One region of the Planococcus alpniumensis genome, then DNA from elsewhere that is predicted to be linked to it. Evidence: riboswitches for the same ligand, from Rfam matches in the RefSeq annotation. Region 1 holds a riboswitch; the other holds the start of a gene.
The links. Region 1 has a riboswitch for cyclic di-GMP ahead of flgB (flagellar basal body rod protein FlgB). Riboswitches for the same ligand answer to the same signal wherever they lie in the genome.
Positions count from the first base shown of each region.

Region 2: linked by a shared signal. The riboswitch ahead of G3255_RS16455 (amidase) and the one ahead of flgB (flagellar basal body rod protein FlgB) in region 1 are both predicted to bind cyclic di-GMP.

Region 1 covers NZ_JAAMTH010000001.1:215,924-225,351, forward strand. Annotated here, with positions in the region: gene motB (flagellar motor protein MotB) at 1-84, shown strand, start outside; gene G3255_RS01170 (flagellar basal body-associated FliL family protein) at 95-511, shown strand; gene G3255_RS01175 (flagellar protein) at 680-1,033, shown strand; gene flgM (flagellar biosynthesis anti-sigma factor FlgM) at 1,067-1,339, shown strand; gene G3255_RS01185 (flagellar protein FlgN) at 1,380-1,856, shown strand; gene flgK (flagellar hook-associated protein FlgK) at 1,884-3,074, shown strand; gene flgL (flagellar hook-associated protein FlgL) at 3,099-3,980, shown strand; gene G3255_RS01200 (flagellar hook-basal body protein) at 4,189-5,001, opposite strand; gene G3255_RS01205 (flagellar hook-basal body protein) at 5,017-5,820, opposite strand; cyclic di-GMP riboswitch class I at 6,036-6,122, shown strand; gene flgB (flagellar basal body rod protein FlgB) at 6,205-6,597, shown strand; gene flgC (flagellar basal body rod protein FlgC) at 6,603-7,055, shown strand; gene fliE (flagellar hook-basal body complex protein FliE) at 7,081-7,377, shown strand; gene fliF (flagellar basal-body MS-ring/collar protein FliF) at 7,400-9,040, shown strand; gene fliG (flagellar motor switch protein FliG) at 9,052-9,428, shown strand, end outside.
Region 2 covers NZ_JAAMTH010000001.1:3,244,560-3,253,987, reverse strand. Annotated here, with positions in the region: gene G3255_RS16480 (ATP-binding protein) at 1-890, shown strand, start outside; gene G3255_RS16475 (response regulator transcription factor) at 1,053-1,409, opposite strand; gene G3255_RS16470 (glycosyltransferase family 2 protein) at 1,427-2,824, opposite strand; gene G3255_RS16465 (HEAT repeat domain-containing protein) at 2,824-3,876, opposite strand; gene G3255_RS16460 (GGDEF domain-containing response regulator) at 3,873-5,486, opposite strand; gene G3255_RS16455 (amidase) at 5,759-6,643, opposite strand; cyclic di-GMP riboswitch class I at 6,688-6,779, opposite strand; gene G3255_RS16450 (hypothetical protein) at 6,853-7,053, opposite strand; gene G3255_RS16445 (fructose-1,6-bisphosphatase) at 7,586-9,428, shown strand, end outside.

The sequences.
Region 1 (9,428 bases):
GACACAAAAGAGGGGCGTGCGCAAAATCGCCGCGTCGAAGTGCTGATTTCGCCTTATAAAGATCAGCCCGAAACCAAAGAGTAAGAGGTGGATAATGAAAAAAGTATTGTTGGTCTTATTGATTGCGGCGCTTGTGGGTGCTGGAGGGGCGATTTATTTTCTCCTAACGCAAAAAGATGTGGATGCAGATGCACCGCTGACAGCCGATGAAATGGTGGAGCTGAGCATCGACACGGAAGAAATCACGACAAATCTCGCCACGCCGGCATCTTATGCAGTGGTTCAGTTTAATATTTTATCAGCGGATAAAAAAGTAAAAGAAGAGATGGAAAAGCGCCATGCTGAAGTTCGGGCTGCGGCAATCGCAACCGTAGCGGGCATGGAAAAAGAACAGCTGGTTGGCACAGAAGGCATTACCTTGCTCCAGGATGAAATGACGGCACAGCTCGAAAGCCTGGTCGGCAAAGGAAAAGTGGAACGCGTGCTTGTCACGCAATTCAAAGTGCAATAATGTTTTTTTAGAAAAAGGCTAAACATTTTTCAAGAATGGCCGATATTAGTAGTATAGAAAGTAAAGCGAATAGTCCCGGACAACGTAGAACTGATTGCGATAAGAAACTAGGTGATCCATTTGACAACCCCGAAACTGGACAATTGCCCCAGCTGCGGAGCGCTCTTCTTGCGTGATCAAATCGCTTGCTGCTTGAAATGCCACCAGGATAATGAAACGGCATTCAAAAAAGTCTATATGTTTTTGCAAGAGCATGCACACCGGAACGCGTCTCTCGAAGATGTCCATCTATTCACCGGCGTCTCTGTCCATAAGATTTCTGAATTCCTGCGGGAAGGGCGGATTTTGACAGGAGATTATCCAAATCTCGGTTATCCGTGCTCCCATTGCAAACAGCTCATCCATCGCCACATGCTCTGTGAAGACTGCCGACTGGAGTTTTTAAGAAGCGCCAACGAGATCCTGGCTGAAGATGGGGATTGGGCAAACAGCAACCAAGCGCACTGGAAATTAAAAAAATAAATCGAAGAAATAATCTTAAGAGGTGGTGAAGGAATGAATATTGATAAAACGAATAGTTCTTCCTTTATACAATCTTATCAAAAACAAATGCAGGTGACGCCGGCTCAAAAGGCGCGCCCGCTTCAAAAGGAAGACCATCTGCAGATTTCAAGTGAGGCGAAGGCGATGTTCGAGAAGAATACGGAAGCGGATATCGCCCGTCAGGAAAAAATACAGCTGCTGAAGGCGCAGGTTGCCTCTGGTGAGTACCAGGTCGACCAAGACAAGGTAGCTGAGAAAATCCATCAGTACTGGTTTGACAAATGACAGTTGAGCGATGGAAAGAGAGGGAACTCCGGTGTTGAAAATGATGACCGCAACACTTGATGAGCTGATCGTAATACAGCAGCAGTTGATCCGCTACGCGGAGCGCAAGCAAACGGTGCTGATTGAGCATAAAGTCGATGAGCTGACAGAACTCGTCAAAGAAGAAACACGGCTGATCCGCAGGCTTGGGCAACTGGAAGATGAACGAGAACGCCTGGTGATTGAAGTGCTCGAAGAACATCCTGGGCTCAGCTTCAGCCAGTTCACGGAGCAATTGACCGATGAAACGGCCAAACAGGCGCTGCAGGAACAATTAACGACCTTGAAACAATTGCTCATGGAACTGCAAGCGAAAAACCGCCAGAACGAGAAACTGGTGCAAGATTCCGTAGATTTTATCGCGGGCATGATCGGGCACATCACGACGCCTGCTAAACAGCCATACAATTACCAGCCTCAATCCAGCAACAAAAATACACAGTCAACCAATCGGGGCTTTTTCGATACAAAAGCGTAAAGTCCCGCGAAGAAAGCAGGGGATCACGTGTCAACTTTTCACACTTTGGAAACCGGCAACCGCGGCTTGTCTGCAAGCCAGGCGAGCCTCTCCACGACCGGCCAAAATATCGCGAATGCCAATACGAAAGGCTACTCGCGCCAACAAGTGAATACGAGTTCCTCTGTTTCTCTTGACGTCTGGACCAAACAAGGCGCAGGCCAGCTCGGGACCGGTGTTTCCATCGACTCAGTGATGCGTGTGCGGGACCGCTTTCTCGATCAGCAGTACCGCGGACATACCGCGGAATTTGCAACATGGCAAGCAAAGAGCGAGGCGCTTGGAAATGTCGAAACGATTCTCGGGGAGCCGGGAGATAACGGCCTCAATGCTTCGATGGGCCGGTTGTGGAATGCTTGGCAAGACTTGGAAAGCGATCCATCGAACCTTGCCGTACAAGCAGTCGTAAAAGAGCGGGCGCAAGCATTTGCGGACGTGGCAAAAACGATTGACCGGTCGATGGGCGATTTGGCCACAGAGTTGACAGAGCGTACAACGGCAGCGGAGAAAGAAGCGCAGACCTTGATCTCGCGAATTGAAGAATTGAACAAAAACATCATGCGGACAGGCCCGCAGGCAAACAATCTGCGCGATGAACGCGACGCGGCCGTCGACAAATTGTCTCAGTTGATGGACATCAAAGTTTCAGAAAAAACAGATGGCAGCTATGCGCTAACACTAGCGGCAAACAATCAGCCGGTGAAAGCCGGCGAAGCACTCGAGCCTGAGACAGCCGGCGGCAAGCTTGGCGGACTCGCGGAAGCCGCAGCTACTGTCACGAGCTACCGAGAAAACGTTAACGTCGCGGTGACAGAATTCGCTGAAGCGAACGGCAATGTTTTTGAAAATACGGCAGCAGGCGAATTGCGTGTGGCAAAAGATACCAAGCTCGAACTGCCGAACGGCCTTGATGAAGACGTGAAAAAAGTGCAAGCCGATTTTCGGGCACTGGTCAGCGGCTTAGGTGCGGAAGCACAGAGTGCAGGCTATGCGGTTTCAACGCAACAGCAATTGATGGTATCGACCGAAAACCGCCGCCAGTCAGTCGCGGGTGTTTCGCTGGATGAGGAAATGTCGAACTTGGTGAAATTCCAGCATGCCTACAATGCAGCAGCGCGCTTGGTGTCGACCACCGATGAAATGCTTGATACAATCATTAACCGAATGGCTGCACGCTAAAGCTGATAAACGGAGGACAATCCAATGAGAGTAACCCAACAAATGATGCATCAAAATTCCGTCAACCATATGCAGCAAAATCTCGGGCGCTTTGAGAAAACCAACTTGCAGGCATCAAGCGGTAAATTGCTCCATAAACCGTCCGACGATCCGCAAGCGGTGGCTAAATCGATGAGCTTGAAAACTGTCATGTCGGCAAATGATCAATTTGAACGCAATATCGGAGATGCCAACTTATGGCTGGATGAAAATGATCGCTCCATCCAAGCGATGGTCGATGTCACCCAGCGCATCCGGGAGCTTGGGGTTCAAGGCGGGAGCGGAATATTATCTCCAGAAGATCGCGAATTGATTTTCAAAGAGGTCGGCGTGCTGAATGAGCAATTACGCCAATTTGCCAACTCGGAAGTTGATGGAAGATATTTATTTGGGGGTACGGATGGTACGGTGAAGCCATTTCCAACAGCTACTTCATTTGAAACAGTCGATGTTGACGGCCCGGTGAAAACGGCTAAAATCGGCCCGGGCTTACAAGTTGAAATTGGTATTCTGCCTCAAACGCTCGTCGGCAATGCAGAAGATCCGAGCAATTTGTTCTGGGTGGTCGGCCAACTTGCTGACAGCATCCAAGCGGGCGGGCAAGTTGGACTGGATGGCATTGACGAAGCGCTGGAACGTTTATTAACCGCAGCGGCTGAAAACGGCGCCCGCCAAAACCGAATCGAAGCGACCGAAAGCCGCATATTGGACGCCAAGCTTTCTCTTGGATCTGCGTTATCTTCTATAGAAGATGTAGACTATGCTGAAATACTAATAAAGTTAAAAAGTGAGGAAAGCATTTACCAAGCGAGCCTGTCATCATCTGCCAAGATCATGCAGACAAACTTAATGGATTTTCTTCGATAAACGGCGGATGCATACAGGCATCGGCTGTTTTTATTTTTAGAAACCCAGTTATGGGAACTTTGAGTCCGATCAAACAACTTAGAGAACAAGAGAATTCCTTGAGTGGCTGCTATCCATTTCATTACATAAGAAAACCCGTATTTCCAGGAGTAATCTGGAAATACGGGTTTTTTTGTTGCTATAGCAATCAAATATAAAATGGATAATTTTAGGACTTCATCGTATTGACTAAGCCCATCATATCGTCCGCAAAAGAAATCGCGCGGCCTTGTGATTGAAAGAGGCGCTGCGTGGCGATCAGTTCGGTCATTTCGCTCGCCATGTCAACGTTTGAAGTTTCCAGCACCGCTTGGGAAATAGCAGAACCTCCGAGTTCCAAGGCGCCGGCTGCAATTTGCTCGGCTTCAGTCCCAGGCAAGCGGTAGCGGTTATCGCCTGTTTTTTCCAGTAGGGCGGTCCGGTTAATTTGAGCGGTTCCGAATTGGAAAGTTTCAGCCGCTTGGCCGGCATAAGTTGCCGTCACGAAGCCGTTTGTCCCGATGTTCAATTCTTCGTATCCCGCTGCAAGCGTGATCGGCGTTCCATCAGCGTCCAGCACTGAATCGCCCGAAGCGGTGACAAGCGCCAATCGCTCGCTGCCTGCAATCGGCTCGGCTTGGAACGATCCGTTTCTAGTGTAATAAATGCCCTCTTCGTTCGAGACCCGGAAATAGCTATTCGGGGAATCGATGGCAAAATCCAATTCACGGCCGGTTTGCTGCATTTGGCCGAGCGAATGCCGGGTGACGCCGTCGGATAACAGCGTCCCTCCGCCAATGCGCAGACCGTTTGGCGTGCTCCGGCCGATTTCATTGGCAGGGCCGGCTTGCTTGTTGACGCTATGAAGCAGCGTGTCTGCAAAATTAGCTTCTTGTTTTTTATAACCGGTCGTATTGACATTGGCGACGTTATTGGCGATCATGTCGATTTTCTTCTGCAGTTCGCGCATTGAGCTGCTCGCTGCGTTCATTTGGATGTTCATCTGTTTGGCTCCTTATTAAACCCGCCCGATTTCATTGACCGCTTTTTCCATGCTGCGGTCATAGGCCTGGATTACTTTTTGGTTGGATTCAAATCCACGATAAGCGGTCATCATATCGGTCATCGTTCGTGTCAAATCGACATTCGACTGTTCGATGAAGCCTTGCTTGACGAATCGTTCAGCATCTTCAGCGAGTGCCGGTGCGTCCGCGTCGTCTCCCGCCCAAGCAAGCAAGTTATGGCCTTGCTTGATCAGTTGTTCCGGCTCATTTGCAGTCCCGATCCATAAGCTTCCGGCATTGGTTCCATCCGCTAGGGTAAGGCCGCCATTATTTTGAACAGCAAAGCCGCTATCGCCGACTTGCAGCGGCTGAAGGTTATCGCCAAGCACTCGCTGGCCGAAGCTGGTGGCAAGAAATCCTTCCGCATCGACCGTAAACTGTCCATTTCGCGTATAGCGAACGTCGCCTTCTTCGGTTTCAACCGCAAACAACAAAGTGCCGCGCTCGCCGGTTTCGGCATCCGGCAATAAATTATCGTCGACCAAAGCCAAATCGGTGGCGTTGCCTGTTTCGCGTATCGGCCCCTGCAAAAATGAAGGAATGGCTTCTTGGACGTAGACGCCAGTGGAGAGCCTGCCAATCGGCGCAGGCTGATTGGCATTTTGCGCCTTAATCAATTGCTGTGGAAATGAACGAATTGCCGATTCGTCTGTCTTGAATCCCGGAGTATTGGAATTAGATAGATTATTTGTCAATATTTGTTGATTTCTATTTTGAGACATCATTCCCGAAGTCGCTGTGTATAATCCTCGAAACATATTACCTATTCACCCTCTATTTTTTAGTCTTTAGAACTATTAGTTCAATGTGATATTCTCATTTTAACAGAAAACCGTAGATTAAATGGAAAAAATAGTAGAATTTTTTTATAAAATAAAATAGCCAAAATAAAAAAAGCATGATACTATACCGAGGTAGTGATGACTCAAAATGATTCTAAAAGACGAGTTTAAAGAAAAATATACCCATATCATGACGAAAATAGCAAACTTATACGAAAGTTAAGGACGCAAAGCTACGGGTCTAACTGTCTAAGACACAGGATCGCCGGGCTACCGAAAGATGGTAGATTTGACTCAAATCCGCCTTTTTCAAAGTGGGTTTTTTATTTGGGCAAATTTTAGAAACGGGGGAGAAAAAAGATGAATATCTTTCCATCAAGCATTCAAAAAATGGAGCAAGCGTTGTCGACTTCAACACTCAAACAACGTGTCCATGCAGGAAATATCGCCAATGTCGACACGGCCAACTACAAAAGCAAGCAAGTGAATTTTCAGCAGGCGATGGAACAAGCAAGTGCTTCACAGATGAAGAGCTATCGTACCGATACACGCCACCTGGAGTTTCAAAGCGGGCAAGGGGCCTCGCCGGTGACAGTCAACCACAATACAAAAATGACGCCGAACGGCAATAATGTCGATATGGATTTTGAAATGGCGGAGCTTGCGAAAAACCAATTATGGTATAACGCCGTTACAGAGCGCGTCAACGGCAAGTTGTCCAGTTTGAGTTCAGTCATCAATGGAGGGAGATAAAGTGTATGTCTTTATTTAATGGCCTGAACATTAGCGCATCCGGCCTCACCGCCAATCGTTTGCGGATGGATGTTGTGTCTTCGAATATTGCCAATGCCAATACGAACCGCGCTGAATTGGTCGACGGGGAATGGGTACCGTACCGCCGCAAGACCGTGGAATTATCGACAGCCGGCACATCGCCGTTTGCCAAACAGCTGACGGCAGCCATGGAAAATAAAGGAGCCGGAGCCGGTGTAAAAGCGAGCGCGATCCGCGAAGATGCGACGCCATTTCCTGTTACCTACGATCCAGAGCATCCGGATGCCGATGCAGAAGGCTACGTACGCACATCGAATGTGGATCCGATTAAGGAAATGGTCGATTTGATGTCGGCGACGCGTTCCTATGAAGCAAACGTCACCGCGATGAACGCTTCAAAAAGCATGTTTATGAAAGCACTTGAAATCGGAAAATAACGAAGTTTAGTTTAGGAGGGGCAGCATGGATAAAATTGCACAGTTGCAGACGCCGTTTCTGCAAAATCAATTCTTGGAAAAAATGCAACCGGAGCCGCAAGCGACAGGGTTCGGAGATGTCTTCAAGAATGCATTGAAAGAAGTCAGCGCGGCGCAAAATGTATCCGATAAAAAGACGGATCAATTGTTGACGGGCGAAGTGAAAGATGTCCATGAAGTGATGATCGCTTCGCAAAAAGCGAGCTTGTCGCTGCAAATGACGATGCAAGTGCGCAACAAAGTAGTGGAAGCGTACCAAGAAGTGATGAGAATGCAGGTATGAAAACGATTAAGGTGTGCGTTCAATGAAAGAGAAGTTCGAAACTTATAAAACCAAAACAAAAGACTCCTGGGGCAGTTTATCGAAAGCGACCAAATGGCTGATGGCCGCGTCCTTTTTCATCACATTACTTGCCCTAGGGCTTTTTGTTTTCTTCAATAGCCAAACGAATATGTCGCCTTTGTACTCCAATCTGGATCCTGCGGAAGCAGGCGAAATCAAGGCGGCGATTGAAACCCAAGGAATTCCAGTCGAAGTGTCAACGGACGGTTCGACCATCTCCGTCCCGGACGAGCAAGTTGCCAGCTTGAAAGTAAGCTTAGCGGCAGAAGGTTTGCCGAAAAACGGCAATGTCACTTACGGCATATTCAGTGAAAATATGGGGCTCGGCATGACCGACCGCCATTTTGACGTTGTCGAACGCGATGCGATGCAAAACGAACTTGCGTATTTGGTAAAACAAATCGCCGGCGTGACTGATGCGAACGTCATGATCACCTTGCCGAAAGAAAACGTTTGGTTGACCGATGAAGAACAAGTATCGACCGCATCAATTGTCATCCAAGGCGATGGCACCTTGAATTTGGACCAGAAACAAATCAACGGTTTGTATCATTTGGTCAGCAAATCAGTGCCGAATCTGCCGATGGAGCAAATCGTCATCATGGACCAAAACGGACAAGTATTCGAATTGCAAGATACAGGAGCACCGGACACCAATTTGACGGTGTATCAGCAAAACCGCGAAATCCAGCAAGGCATCGAACAAGACATACAGCGCGAATTGCAGCAGATGCTCGGGCTCTTGCTCGGGCAGGACAAAGTCGTTGTTTCTGTGATGGCGAATATCGATTTCACGAAAGAAAAACGCGAAGAACAATTGGTGGAGCCAGTGGATCTCGAAACGGGCGAAGGCATCGACATCAGCGTTGAGCGGATTGTTGAAACTTACGCAAGTGAAGGCGCCGCCTTGGCAGATGATGCCGGAACCGGGGAAACGGATATTGCCAATTACCCCGCAGCAGATGGATCTGGGACGAGTGAATCCGAACGGACTGAAGAGCGCATCAACCGGGAAGTCAACCGAATTAGCCGCCAAATCGAGATGAGCCCTTATGTCATCGACGATATTACGATCAATGTCGGCGTAGAACCGCCAGTGCCGGACAATCCGGCAAGTTTGACTGAGCAGAACATGACGGATATCCGCAATTTACTCGGGAATACGGTCAGCGCTTCGCTCAGCATGAACGAATTCCAACCGACGCCGGCAGAGCTCGACGACCGAATTTCCATCTTTGCGACAGAATTCCAAGGTCGTCCGGAGTTGGCCGAAGAAGAGCCAGTCACGACTTTCTGGACAGGCGTTCCGCTTCTTTGGTACGTAGTGGCCGGCGTGGCCATTATCCTGTTGGCAGGCATCATTCTCCTTGTGGCCAAGAGACGCAAAAAGCAGCAGGAAGAATTAGCGGCAGAGCTTGAGATGGATTATTTCGAGCGAGCGGCTGCGAAAATGCAACCGGCAGCAACCGAACAAGACGGTGGAGTCGATTTGTCGGAATTTAATAATCGTACCAATCCGAAGCGCAAAACCATCGAGAAGCTTGCGAAAGGGCGTCCTGATGATTTTACAAATCTACTGCGCTCATGGATGGCGGATGATTAGGGGAGAATTGAATGGTAGAACGCATTAAAGAATTGACAGGAATCCAAAAAGTCGCCGTATTGCTCGTAGGTATGGGCCCTGACGTTTCCGTTGAAGTATTCAAGCGCTTGTCTGAGAGAGAAATTGACCAATTAACGATGGAAATCTCCAATGTCCGTCAATTGAAGAATAGCCAGACAGAAAAAGTGATCAATGAATTTTACGAAATGGTATTGGCACAAGATTATATGAACGAAGGCGGGCTCAGCTATGCGCGTGAAGTTCTCGAAAAAGCGCTCGGCAAAGAAAAAGCCATCGACACGATTGGCCGGTTGTCGAACCGCCTTCAAGTCAAGCCGTTCAATTTTGCCAGGCGCTTGGATCCGGCGCGCCTTGTCACGGTGCTTCA
Region 2 (9,428 bases), 3.0 Mb from region 1:
AGCTGGTCATCGAAGCAGCAGAGAAATTCAGGACGCAGTCGACCCATTCCATTGTATTAATCGACGATGCTTCAGACGTTAAAGTGGAAGGCGACCGTGAGCGCCTGGCGCAAGTATTGATGAATTTAATCGGTAATGCTATCAAGTTTTCCCCTGAAGGCGGCAATGTGACCATCTGCATGAAGAATAATTTTAATAATCTCCGCGTCTCTATCCAAGATGAAGGGATCGGAATTCCAGCTGAAGATATTCCTAAGCTGTTCTCCAAATTCCAGCGCATCGATAATAGTTCGCGCCGCAAAATTGGGGGGACGGGACTGGGTCTCGCGATTTGCCAGGAAATCATCGTCAAGCATGACGGCAAAATTTGGATCGAATCACAGGAAGGGCAAGGCACGACCATCCACTTTGAATTGCCGCTCGTATCCGGAATCCAGGAATATACTGCGCAGGAAGGCGCAGAAGAAAATCCGCCTGTGATGATCGTAGAAGACGATATGAGCCTTGCGCTGCTGTTGTCTGAAGAATTGAAGCTCAATGGCTTTAAGGTGATTTACCACACCTCGCCAAGGGAAGCTTTCAAAGAAGCGAAGCGTACGCCTTTGGTCGGCGCTGTCGTAGACATCATGCTCGGCGAGGAATTGAGCGGTTGGGACCTGGTCGATATGATGAAAGAGGACCCTGTTACACGGAACACGCCGATCGTCATTTCCTCCGCACTTGACCCATCGGCTGATGCCAGTAAAATCAGCAAGATCAATCATTACCTGACCAAACCGTATGCGCCGGTGAATTTGTCGAAAGTGATGAAGAACCTGCAAAACGGCCAAGAGCAAAACGGTGTCATTTTCTACGCCACATACGGATTAGACGACGAGCCGGAGAGTTGAGAAATAGTTAAACGAAATGAAAAAACGACCAGCTCCTAAGATAGGGGCTGGTCGTTTTTTATAGTGTTAACTATTTTGAAATTTTACGTAGACATAGGATGCGAAAGCTCTTCTCATCTCAATGAAGCAGTGGGCTATCCAAGCTTCGGAGAACACAGCTTATCAGGACACCAAAATATCTTCCACAAGCGCCAATAATTCCATCGGGCTGAACGGCTTGGACATAAAATAATCCGCCCCGTTCAAGATGGCTTTCTCGCGGTCAGCGTCTTGCGCTTTCGCTGTCAGCATCAACACTTTCGTGTCGTTTTGGTCTTTTCTGACTTCCTCGAGCACTTCCATGCCGGTCAAATACGGCATCATATAATCCAGTACGACCAAATCGTAGTCATTGGACCGGATCTTTTCCAGGGCTTCTTTGCCGTCTTCGGCTTCTTCAATCAGGAAGTCATCTTCCAATGTGTCTGCGATCAGGATGCGCAAAATATCTTCATCATCTGCGACTAATATTTTCTTCATAAGTATCCTCCTTGCAATTAAGTCGAAATTCCTTTGCGTTTCATATCGCCCCAATGTGCTTTCTTTTGGAAAGTGGCGAAAATTCCTTTGACCCGCCACAATACCATAAGCGGGCGGTACCAAAAGGCCTCAGTCAATGCCCAAAAATACAGGCGCATCAAATGGGAAACTTTCGGATATTTGTGGAGCGTCAATTCTTCCAGCAACACGGCGAGTGCCGAAATGAGCGACCCGTAGAACACCGTCACCAAGAACATGACACCGGCGACTTGCGGATCGACCAGCGAGAAGAAAAAGCCGCCGAAAATGATGAAGTAGCCGATAAACTCAAATACAGCACCGAGCAATTCGACAAACAAGAAATAAGGCATGGAAAACAAACCGATCGAGCCATATTTCGGATTGAGCATCATTTTTCTGTGATTCCACAAAGTTTCAAGCAGCCCGCGCTGCCAGCGGATCCGCTGAGACCTGAGCACTTCCAGTGATTCAGGGGCTTCCGTCCAGCAGACGGGGTCTGGGATGTATTCGATGCGCTGCTTGGATTTTTCTTCTCGCAGCAAACGGTGCAGCCGCACGACCAATTCCATATCCTCGCCGACGGTGTTCTTATTGTAGCCCCCGGCTTGGATGACGCGCTCTTTATTGAAGACGCCAAATGCCCCGGAAACGATCAGCAAAATATTCAAATGGCTCAACGCCAGGCGGCCGATCAAGAAGGCGCGGAAATACTCGACGATCTGCATGAGGACGATCGGGTTTCTCGGCAAGCCGACAAGTTCTACTTTGCTTCTGGAGATGGTCGAGCCGTTGGCGATTCGGACAGATCCGCCGGTGACGATGATTTGGCCGTCGGATTCGATAATCGGTTTCATGCATTTTAACAAGCCGTCGTTTTCTAAGATGGAATCTCCATCAATCGCACAGAAGTACGGGAAAGAAGAGAGATTGACCCCGGCATTTAGCGCATCTGCCTTGCCGCCGTTCGCTTTTTTGATGAGGCGGATATAAGGGAAGATCGAGGATTGGTAAATGGCCTCGATTTCCGCGGTCTCGATGTGTGTGCGGACGGCGAAAGGGATTTTCTTCATCTTGAATTCTTCAATCATGCGCAGCGATGTGCTGTCTTTCGATCCGTCATCGATGACGATAATTTCTTTTTCAGGATATTCCAGCGCCAACAGCGAGCGCACCGTGCTGACAACGCCGACTTCTTCATTGTACGCAGGCACGAGGATCGACACCGGATAAGTCGATTGGTTTCTTAAAAAATCTTCTGTAGACTCTCGCTTATCGAGCTTGTTTTCTTTTTTGACTTTCCCGTATGCAAGTGCAAAGAGCCCGAGATAGCTCAGGCTTGAAAAAAGCATATAGGCAATGACGATATAAGATAAAATCAGCGCTACTTCCTGCATTATTGTTCACTTCCTAAAAGGGAGGTTTTCCATTGATTGGCCATGTCACGCGCATAGCGGTCGGGATGGCTTTCTGCGAAATGGGTCAGCACGATATCCCCTTCCGAAAACTGCGTCAAGGCTTCGGCTGATGAGTAGCGGACCCACCACACCGAATCCCCAAGCAACTCGCCTAGCGCTTCTTTATAGCGCGACAATTGCAGCTTTCCGGCAATCTGGGCGGCAAACATACGCTCAGGCCAAGCGGTTGACTCGAAAAACGGCGCCAGGGCGCTTGGGGAATTCATGTATTGCAGATGAAGGATCGCTTTCAATGCCTGAATGCGCATTTCCATTTCAGGGTGCTGCAATTCTTCTTCAACGCGGGGAAGAAACAGCGTCATGCCGGCCATGCCGATATAGGAAACGGCGGAATGCTTAAGCGTCTGGTTGCCAGTTTCGTTTTTCAACGCGGCATCCAGCGCATCCAGTTTTGTCAGTTCATCCAATCGTTTGAAAACATCGATATACAGACGGGCCGGAGCGTCAGGGTATTTCGCCAGCGCCTCGATAGCCATCGTCTCGTTTAAAGAAGCGAGCGTGCGGATCAATTGCTGTGTCTCTTGGTCGAGCCGGGAACTTTTCGCTAATTTTTCCTTTAGCTGTGGAACGAGCGATTCCATGCGGAAATCTTCGATGAAATACAAAGTGTTCATTCGCATTGCCCAGTTTCCTCGCTTGAGCAGCTTCATATAACGCGTGGAAAGGAATTCTTCCGACAAGCGTAAAACAGCGGGCGAATCAGCTCCTGCTTTAGTGACGGATACATAATGGTTTAATAGGCGTTCAAGCACGACCAAGTGATAAGGGGAGGCTTTCAGTTCCGCAATGAACCGTTCGTCTGAGGGATCCATCATATGAGAGCTGAATGAATCAGTTAAGGCATTGTATTGGCTGTTGATTGCAGCTTCCCGTTTATTCGATTGCTGCTTGCGCCAAGCTAAGATCAACAAGAGAAGCAACTGGCCGAGGAACAGGGAGGCGATGAGGATCCAGAAATGCGATAAGTTCACTGGAACATCCTCTTCGTCAGCCGCTGGACGCGGGCCACGACTTCCTGTGCGTAAAACGGTTTGACGATGTAATCATCGGCTCCGCTCTTTAAGGCCAAGACGATATCGGATTCGTTGTTCCGGGAAGTGAGCATGGACACGACGATATTGTCATGAGGATATTGCGAGCGCACATGGCTCAGCACTTCCAGCCCGTCCATTTTTGGCATGACGCCGTCCAGCAAGATCATGTAATTTTCATCCGGACGATACCAATCGGAATCGACGAGGGCAAGGCCGTCTGGATATTCTTCGATTTGGATATCGAAATCCTCAGCCTTCCAATTGGAAAATTGCTTAGCGACCAGTTTTCGCACGAGTGAGTCATCGTCGACAATGACGATATTCAGTTTGCGCCTCAAGTCATGTTCTTCGGCTTCATACACCATCGTCTGGTTGCGGCCGTTTCGTTTAGCTTGATACAGCGCTTGGTCAGCTTGATTGACGATGGTTTCCTGCTTGAGCCGGTATTCGCTGACTCCGGCTGAGAAGGTCAAGCGAATTGGCGTATTGGAATGGGCAGCAAATTCCGTTGTGGCCAGCGCCTCATGTAGGCGGTCAATCCATACAGCAGCTTCCTCCGGCTTAGTTTCCGGTAAGATCAAAGCAAATTGCTCTCCGCCATAGCGGAAGAACGAGTCGGGCTCTCGCTTTAAGTTCAGCACAAATTGGCTGAATGAACGCAAAACTTCGTCTCCGGTTGAATGTCCGTAGTCGTCATTGATTTTTTTGAAATGATCCAAATCAAGCAAGGCAAGTGTAAATGGCTTGCCGGTTCTTTCAGCGAGATTAGTCATTTGCAGCAAAACCTCATCAAAAGCTTGGCGATTGCCGGCTCCGGTCAATTCATCAATTCGCGTGCCTTGCAAGACGATTTCCTGGCCGCGCAGGCGATTGGCTAAATAGGGAAGAAAATACGCCATGTTCAAGGGCTTGGCTAAAAAATCAGTGGCGCCAATTTCCATTGCACGGATTTGGTTATCGATCTGGTCATCTTCACTCATGAGGGCGACGGGCAGGTGGCGGCTTCTGCCGGCTTCGGCGATTCTTTCGGCCAGGCTGAACCCGTCGGCGTCCGGCAACTTCGCATCCAATAACACCATCTGCGGATGCAATGTGTAAAATAATTCGGTGCCTTTTTGGCCATCCAGTGCGATGACAACAGGAATGCCTTTAGGTTCTAGGGTCTCCTTGAGCTTCGCGGCAAAGTCAGCATCAGGATCGATGACCAATACGAGGGCTTCTTCATTCGAAGCTTTGCTTTCAGGCATCTCCAACTCCGGCTCTTCTGGGCTTGTGGCCTCTTCAGCTGAAAAATAATGTCGGAACGAAGACATGAATCCCGTCAGCGAATCGACCGTCAGCAACTCGGTGCTGTGTTCTGAGAAAGCATCCAGCTCGGTTGCGCAAAAATCGGACAGCTCCATCATGCCGATCGTCCCAGCGGTGCCTTTCATGGTATGCAAAAATCGGTAGACTTCACGCTCTTGGATTTCACCTTGAGCAGCCCATTTCGAAAAATCCCTTTCCATTCGACTGGCAAGTAAAGCTTTATAATCTGTTTGGGCCAAGTTCTTTCACCATCCTTCGAAGAATGTCCCGAAATTGATGTGGGACGATATGTAGGTTTTAGACTGGCAAATGATATTCCGTAATATGCCAATAGAATAGTTAAATAGATAATATTTTCCACTTATAGAATAACATCAATCAGCTTCCAGGTAAGTAATTTACTCTCAGAAACATGGCTATCCAAGGACATTGTTCAGTCACGCTGTTTCTGCAGCAGGCCGATGAAAAATAAAAAGACACTTCCAAAGATCAGGAGAAGTGTCCGTTCTTTTCAAGGCTTGAGCGTCATCCAGCTGCCAACATGGTGGATGGCGTTTCCTTCATAGGAAGAGTGTCCGGAGTAATGAGCCGCCACTTCAGCAAGCTGAACATTCATGAACGCTTCGCCTTCTTCGGCGAAGGTGATGATGCTGCCTTCATCGGTAACCCCTGTTTCCACTCCCACTACTACATTCTTGCCATACTTTTCGGCCATGGCGATTTCATTTTTGACGATTTCGATGATCATCGGGGCTGAATCCCGGTAAGCCATCAGTGTGACTCCGTCCGTATTTGCAATGACCCACTCAGCCAATAATCCGCTGCCGAAGGTATTTTTGTAAGGAATCTCGTCGAACCAAAAAGGCATGTCGGCTTCAAGCGGCAAGTTCAGGTGAGCTGAGCTGACAATGGCTCTTTGCAGAAGCGATTGATAGGACTTCACTGTAGCAGCGCGATTCGAATTCCAGCCGCTGTACAAATAAGGCTCCACATCCAAGTGGATACCATCAAAACTCGCTTGCTCCGTCGACCCGCTTTGGTAATTACCCAGCCAGTTCATCAACATGTTCTGGTTTGTATAACCTTTTGGCGCAACCCAAGAAGGCGCCCCGTCGAGTGCGAATACAGCTATGCCGCGTGCGTGCGCTTGCGCGACAAAGCTGCGGTACGTATCTTTAGGAATGTCACGGTCGATTTGAACATAGACTTTATTGACGTTTTTGTTTTCGAGAAAAGTGAGTACTGCCCCTTCATCTTCTACGAACATCCATGGGTTCCATAGCCAAGTGGCACGGGTATCAGGCGCATCGCCGCTTGCCTGTACATTTTCTGCATGGCTGAACGCTGTCAGCATGAGAGACATTGCGAACATCAACATCGCCGCTTTCTTCAACATATTCTTTTCCTCCATTCTGTTAGCCGAGGCCCACAAAACGGGTGCCTGGCAACCTGACGACCGTGCACTGCGTAAGCAGTGGGTAGGCTCATGGCTTTGCGTCCTTCCTTTTCAGGTAAGTTTGCCTTTTTCAGTTTTTTTCTTATTATAATTCCAGTATGTTGCATTAAAATAGTAACTATATACCTATTAAAGCTTTTACGTAACACTTATTGAGAAGTTTGAAACAAAAACAAAGCCGCAATCGCCAAAACAGCTAGCAAGGGAAGCGTAATCATCAAAATGCCTTTTCGTGTTTGCTGCGGATCGTTGCCGTGTTGCTCGTGAAAATATTGAGCCCATTTGCTGACCAGCAGGTGAGTCATAATGATAAATCCTAAAAGTCCCACTGAAATAAAAAGCTGTGTCACGTCCTATCCTATCCTTTCTTGATTTCGCGATCTTTAAAAAGAAGATTGTATGAGAAAGAGCGCGGACAAACCGAACAATGCCGCAAGGGACATAAAAAGGATGCCCCCAGCAATCCGCCTCTTCCTGGCATCGTCGGCATATTTTTCTTGAATATAGGCGGCCCATTTCCAAACTAGAATATGAGTTATCACGATAAAACCGAGAATGAGCAAGCTGATAAGAGATTGTGTCATAACAAGTCCTTTCCATTAAATGTTGATTCCTGTTATTCCTCCTTACCCGTAAATGGCTCAATCACGCTAGACTCTCAGGAATGAAAAATTTATGGTTCAAAAATTTGAGGATCGAACATCAATGGCCTTTACATTTTCTTTCACCTTTCAATTAATACTAGAGCCTTCGCGGAAACTGCTATAGACTGGAAATATAGAGAAATTCCTTCCGCAAGCCTGTTTGATGACTACGCTTTTCAGGAATTTGCTTTCAATTGAATTCGATTAAGACATATTACTTGAAGGAGGGTGCCGTATGATCAGTTCAAAATACTTGGATCTACTAGCAGAAAAATACGATAGCGAAGAAAAAGTGGCGACAGAGATCATCAACCTGGAAGCCATCTTGAATTTGCCGAAAGGGACGGAGCATTTCGTCAGCGACCTCCACGGCGAATACCAGGCATTCCAGCACGTGTTGCGCAACGGCTCCGGCAACGTCAAAGTGAAAATCAGGGATTTGTTCGAGGGGGAGATGGGAGAAGAAGAGCTCAATGAATTCGCGACGCTCGTCTATTACCCGGAAGAGAAATTGAGCCTGATCAAAAGCCAGTTCAGCAGCAAGCAAGAGCTGAAGGAATGGTATATCGAAACGATTGAGCGGCTGCTCAAGTTGGTAGCTTACGCTTCATCCAAATACACACGCTCCAAATTACGCAAAGCCTTGCCGAAGCAGTTCGTCTACATTATTGAAGAGCTTCTATACAAAACGGACGAGTTCACCAACAAGAAAGAATATTACGCGAAAATGCTCGAGCAGATTATTTCACTCGGACAAGTGGATAAGCTGATTGTCAGTCTCGCCTATACGATGCAGCGGCTGACTGTCGACCATCTGCACGTTGTCGGCGATATTTACGACCGGGGCCCGGATCCGCATAAGATTATGGACACGCTTATTGATTACCATTCCGTCGATATCCAATGGGGCAACCACGATGTCCTGTGGATCGGCGCCTACTCCGGCTCCAAAGTCTGCCTCGCGAATATTATCCGCATCTGTGCACGCTATAACAACCTGGACATCATCGAGGATGTGTATGGTATCAATTTACGCCCCCTGTTGAATTTGGCGGAGAAATATTATGAGGACAATCCGGCCTTCCATCCGAAGCGCATCTCAGGTGAACAATTAACAGAGCAGGAACAGCTGCAGATCACCAAAATCCACCAGGCGATTTCGATCATCCAGTTCAAGCTCGAAAGCCCAATCATCAAACGGCGTTCCTGCTTCGCCATGGAAGATCGCCTGCTCTTAGAGAAAGTCGATTACGATAAAAACGAAGCGACGATCCACGGCAAAACTTATCCGCTTGAGAACACATGCTTTGCCACAATCGACCCGGAACAACCCGACCGCTTGCTCGACGAAGAGCAGCAAGTGATCGACAAATTGCTGTTCTCCATCCAGCATTCCGAAAAACTATCGCGGCACATGAATTTCCTCATGAAAAAAGGCCGGCTGTATCTCCAATACAACGGCAATTTGCTGATCCATGGCTGCATCCCGCTCGAGGAGAACGGCGATATGAAGCAAATGAAAATTGAAGGCGAAAGCTACGCCGGACGGGAACTGCTCGATGTGTTCGAAGAATATACCCGCTACGCATTCGCGCATCCGGAAGAGACCGATGATTTCGCGACTGACATGGTGTGGTACCAATGGACAGGCGAGAATTCCTCGCTGTTTGGAAAGCGTGAAATGACGACGTTCGAACGCTATTTCATCAAAGACAAAGAAACGCATAAAGAACGGAAAAACCCGTATTATCATTTGCGTGAAGACGAAGACATGTGCCGCAAAATGCTCGCGGAATTCGATTTGAATCCCGACCACGGCCGCATCATCAATGGGCATACACCGGTCAAGGAACGGGACGGGGAAGACCCGATCAAAGCGAACGGTAAAATGATCGTCATCGATGGCGGGTTTTCGAAAGCCTATCAATCGACAACCGGAATCGCCGGTTATACGCTGCTGTACAATTCCTACGGCATGCAGCTTGTCGCCCACCAACGCTTTAATTCCAAGGAAGAGGTATTGCAAAACGGGACCGACGTCTTGTCGATCAAACGATTGGTCGACGAAGAACTCGAGCGCA